Regions from separate parts of the Thermus oshimai DSM 12092 genome, predicted to be linked through region 2. Evidence: riboswitches for the same ligand, from Rfam matches in the RefSeq annotation. Region 2 holds a riboswitch; the other holds the start of a gene.
What was found. Region 2 has a riboswitch for thiamine pyrophosphate ahead of B043_RS0103995 (thiamine ABC transporter substrate-binding protein). Riboswitches for the same ligand answer to the same signal wherever they lie in the genome.
Positions count from the first base shown of each region.

Region 1: linked by a shared signal. The riboswitch ahead of thiE (thiamine phosphate synthase) and the one ahead of B043_RS0103995 (thiamine ABC transporter substrate-binding protein) in region 2 are both predicted to bind thiamine pyrophosphate.

Region 1 is NZ_KB890621.1:6,648-9,022, forward strand. Features, by position in the region: gene B043_RS0109395 (thiazole synthase) at 1-400, opposite strand, end outside; gene thiS (sulfur carrier protein ThiS) at 401-595, opposite strand; gene thiE (thiamine phosphate synthase) at 582-1,202, opposite strand; TPP riboswitch at 1,269-1,378, opposite strand; gene B043_RS0109410 (hypothetical protein) at 1,522-2,238, opposite strand.
Region 2 is NZ_KB890603.1:326,550-328,924, forward strand. Features, by position in the region: gene B043_RS0103985 (hypothetical protein) at 1-163, shown strand, start outside; gene B043_RS0103990 (alpha/beta fold hydrolase) at 133-990, shown strand; TPP riboswitch at 997-1,091, shown strand; gene B043_RS0103995 (thiamine ABC transporter substrate-binding protein) at 1,107-2,141, shown strand; gene B043_RS0104000 (ABC transporter permease) at 2,230-2,375, shown strand, end outside.

The sequences.
Region 1 (2,375 bases), on a different contig from region 2:
CCGGCCCCATGTAGGGGAGGACGGTGAAGCCCTCCTCAAGAAGCCGCTCCGCCGCCTTTAGGGTTTCCAGGGGGTCCGGAAGGAGGTAGGTGGGGTCGGGGATGACCTCCAGCTTCACCCAGTCCTCCCCGGTGAGGATCCGGCCCAGGCGGGCGAGGCGCAGGGCCTCCTCCGCCGTCCTTGCCCCTGCAGTGTTGGGGAGGAGGGTGACCCCCTCCAACGCCTCCAGGAGGCCCACGTGCCCCGGGGCCTTGAGCTCCACCCGGCGCACGGAGACCGTGACCACCTCCGCCCCCGCGGCCCTTATGGCCTCCCGCATGACCCCAAAGTCCTTGAACTTGCCGCTTCCCAGGATGAGGCGGCTTCTAAGCTCCCTCTTCCCTACCCTCCAGGCGTCCATCTAGCCTCCTTGCATCAGGGCCACCACCTCCACCACGTCCCCCTCCTCCAGGGGGCGCTCGGGGAGGGCGTGGCCGGGAAAGGCCTCCTCGTTGAGGAGGACGGCCACCCGCTCGGGCTCCACGCCCAGCTCCGCCAGGACCTCCTTCAGGGTCTTGCCCTCGAGGGGCAGGGGCTTGCCGTTAAGGAAGACCATAGAGCCTCCTCCGGAAGGCCCGGGCCGCCCCCTCGGGGTCCTCCGCGTCCAGGATGGCCCGGACCACCACGATCCCTTGGGCCCCTGCTTCCAGGACCTGGTCCAGGTTCTCCAGGCTGATCCCCCCGATGGCGTACCAGGGCTTCTCCCCCAGGTTTTCCGCGGCCCAGCGCACGTAGGAAAGCCCCGCCGCCTTCCGCCCGGGCTTGGTGGGGGTCTCCCAGATGGGCCCCACGGAGAGGTAGTCCGCCCCCTCCCTAAGGGCCCTTAGGGCCTGCTCCGGGGCGTGGGTGGAGCGGCCCAAGAGGCCCCCGAAGAACCGCCGGGCCTCCTCCGGGGTCAGGTCCCCCTGGCCCAGGTGGACCCCGTCCGCCCCCAGGAGGGCCGCCAGATCGGGCCGGTCGTTGAGGAAAAAGGGCACCCCGTAGCGCCGGGCCAGGGCCAGCATCCTCTCCCCTAGGGCCAGGGTGGGCCTCGCCTCCCAGTCCTTGGCCCTAAGCTGCAAAACCTCCACCCCGCCGGCCAGGGCCCTCTCCGTGCGCGCCAAGGTCTCCTCAAAGGTCCAGCCCGGGCGCGGGGTCACCACCAAATAGAGCCTGCCGAGCAACCTTTCACCCCCTCAGGCCGGCGGCCGAGGCCCACGCGGCCTGAGGAAGGGGTGGGTTGTGTGGGGGGTCTTCCGCATAGGCTTCCCTCCGCCGGCATTACCCGGATCAGGTTCCAAGGGTTGCTGGGAAGGACCCAGCTCTCAGCCCCTCCATTGGGGCACCCCTAGCCTGTCCCCTCCACTATAGCAGAGGGGTGGGGCGGAAAAGGGGGGTGGACACACTCTGGGCCCGGCCCCCTTTCGGAGGAACCGGGCCCAACCCCTCAAACTGGCCGGCCTAGCTCAAAGCTCGGTTAACCCCAGGGCTACCCCCACCCCTCTACGGCCGGCAGGCACCCTGGTCCTGGAGCCATGCCTCTAGGCTAACCGATCCGTCGCGGAAAGTAAGGGTTACGTCCTCCCCAGGGCAGGGATCCGTGCCGTTCAGGTCTTCTTCATCGAGATACCCGCTAAAGCTCACCGCCCGCTGGTTGTTGTGGTCCACGTAGCCGTTCAGATCCACCCGAATGGGTCGGCCGTCGGGGTTCCACTGAACGTTGGTGACCTGGAGTTGGAAGACCATGTTCTCCGAACCCACCTGGGAGGTCAGGGTGAAGGAACCGCTTTGGGGCTGGAAGCTCTGGGTGAAGCAGTTGGCACCCCGGGTAAGCTGCCCGTTCAGGGTGAGCTCCAGGGAGAGGCCGGAAGTGGGATTGGTGCCCTGGGTGGAGAGGTCAAGCGCAGCTTGGATCCGGTCCTGGGCGCCTTCGGTAAGCTGGTAGGAGGCATCCCAGTTGAGCTGGGCTGTCTGGCCAAGGTAGCCAGAGAAAGCAAGCCGGGTGGGTTCCAGGATGTAGGTGCTGGCGGCGCTGCAGTTATACCAGGTGGCCTCAAAGTCAGCGTGGCCAACCTCATCGTCCCCTAAGGTCATATGGGCCTGGGCCGCCTGGGGGGCTTCCCAGCTCTGGCCGCTCTGATCGTGAGGCCAAAGGGTGGCCCTGCCGTTGTCCCAGTCCACCAGGAGCTCCGCCACCTGGCCCGACGCGGTCCACTTCACACCTAGGTCATAAGGGGACCGAGGGTCATAGGGCGTGGGGTTGTTGGGATCGGCGGTATAGTCCCAGCCTCCCCGGGGAAGTGCATGATTCTCAGAGGGGTGGTTTAGGGGACGAAGGCCCGGGAAGGGGAAGAAAC
Region 2 (2,375 bases):
GCTCCTCGAGGGGGAAGGGGTCTTCCTCCTCCAGGTCCTGGGGGCGGGGGAGGAGGCCTTGGCCCAGGCCCGAACCCTACCGGGGGTTAAGGTTTGGGCCTTCACCCTGAAGGAAGGGGTAGTCTATAGGGGATGCGGGAAGAGATCGGGTACATCCCCGTAGGGGAAGCGGAGCTTTACGTGGAGGACGTGGGGGACCTTAGGGCGCCCCCCCTTCTCGTCCTGCACGGGGGCCCGGGGGGGAACGCCTACGCCCTGCGGGAGGGCTTGGGGGAGTACCTCCAGGGCTTCCGGACCATCTACTTTGACCAGCGGGGCTCGGGCCGGAGCCTGGAGCTTCCCCAAGACCCCCGGCTTTTCACCGTAGATGCTCTGGTGGAGGACACCCTGGCCCTGGCCGAGGCCTTGGGCCTGGAGCGCTTCCACCTCCTGGCCCACGGCTTCGGGGCCCTCGTGGCCCTGGAGGTCCTCCGCCGCTACCCCGGGGTGGAGGGGGTTTTGCTCCTAGGCCCCTGGGTGAACTTCCCCTGGCTGGCGGCCCGGCTGGCGGAGGCCGCGGAGCTTAGCCCCCTTCCCGACCCCGAGGCCAACCTGAAGGCCGCCCTGGAGAGGGCGGAGCCCAAGGCCCTCTTTGACCGCCTCATGTTCCCCACCCCCCACGGCCGCCTGGAGTACGAGTGGGTGGTGGAGGGCTCGGGGATCCTGGGCCCGGACGCCCCCGCCCTGGCCTTTTACCAGAATGGCCTCTGGCGCCTGGACTACACCCCTTACCTCCGCCCCGCTAGGCGCCCGGTGGAGGTCATCGTGGGGGAGCAGGACGGCACCAGCTACCCCTACGCGGAGGAGGTGGCGGAGAGGCTTTCCGCGGGCCTTCAGGTCCTTCCGGGGGCAGGCCACTACCCCTGGATAGACGCCCCCGAGGCCTTTGAGGCCGCCCTTGCGCGGGCCCTCAGGGCCTTGGTGGGAAGCCCCACCGGCGCGGGGGAGTAGAATAGGCCTCGTCACCGGGGGTGCCCCTCCTTGGGGCTGAGAGAGACCCTTGGAACCTGATCCGGGTAATGCCGGCGTAGGGAAGGTGACGCCCTCCCGGTGACAGGAGGGTTGCCATGAAAAGGTTCCTTTCGGTCTTGGTCCTGTTGGCCCTGGCCCTGGCCCAGGAGGTTACGCTCCTCACCCACGAGAGCTTCTCCCTGGACAAGGCGCTCATCGCCCAGTTTGAACGGCAGACGGGCCTTAAGCTCCGCGTCCTCAAGGCGGGGGACGCGGGGGAGGTGCTGAACCGGGCCATCCTCACCAAGAGTGCCCCCATCGCCGACGTCCTTTACGGCCTGGACAACACCTTCCTCTCCCGGGCCCTGGAGGCGGACATCCTCCTGCCCTACCGGAGCCCGGAGATTAAAAACCTCAAGGCCACGCTCCTCCTGGACCCCACCTTCCGGGCCCTTCCCGTGGACTACGGCTGGGTGAGCCTGAACTACCACAAGGCCTACTTCCAGGACCGCCCCCTCCCCAAGACCCCTTCCGACCTCACCCGGCCGGAGTACGCGAGGCTTCTCGTGGTGCAGAACCCCGCCACCAGCTCCCCGGGCCTGGCCTTCCTCATGGCCACCGTGGGCCGCTTTGGGGAGGACGGGTACCTGGACTTCTGGGCGGCCCTCAGGGACGGGGGCGTGCGGGTGGCCAAGGGCTGGAGCGAGGCCTACTACACCCACTTCAGCCTCTACAAGGGGGACCGGCCCCTGGTGGTCTCCTACACCACGAGCCCCGCGGCGGAGGTCTACTACTCCGAGGGGCGGTACCGGGAGCCCCCCACGGGGAACCTCTTCCCCGAGCTCGCCTTCTTCCAGGTGGAGTTTGCGGGCATCCTGAAGGGGACGAAAAACCTCGAGGGGGCCCGGAAGCTCATAGACTGGCTCCTCTCCCGCCCCGTGCAGGAGAACCTGCCCACGGAGATGTGGATGTACCCCGCCCGGCGGGACGCCAGGCTCCCCGAGGTCTTCCGCTTCGCCCCCGAGCCCTTGGGCAGCGTGCGCCTGGACCCGGGGCGCATGGCGGAGGGCCGGGAGCGCTGGATTGAGGAGTGGACCAAGGTGGTCCTCCAGGGGCAAAGCCCGGAGGCGGTGCGGAGGGCCCGGCGCTGAGCGCCCCGCCGGAGCTTGCGCTTCGGCGGGGGCCCCAAAGGTGGGTTCCTTTCTCCCACCTTGTGGAGATGGTTAGGAGCATGTTCCTTTGAGGTTCCTCCCCCTTTACCTCTTCCTGGCCTTCGCCCTCTTCTACCCCCTTCTTTCCCTCCTCCGCCTGGGGGTGGGGGAGGGGGTTGTTAGGGTCCTCCAGAACCCCTACTACCTGGGGCGCTACCTCTTTAGCCTGGAGTA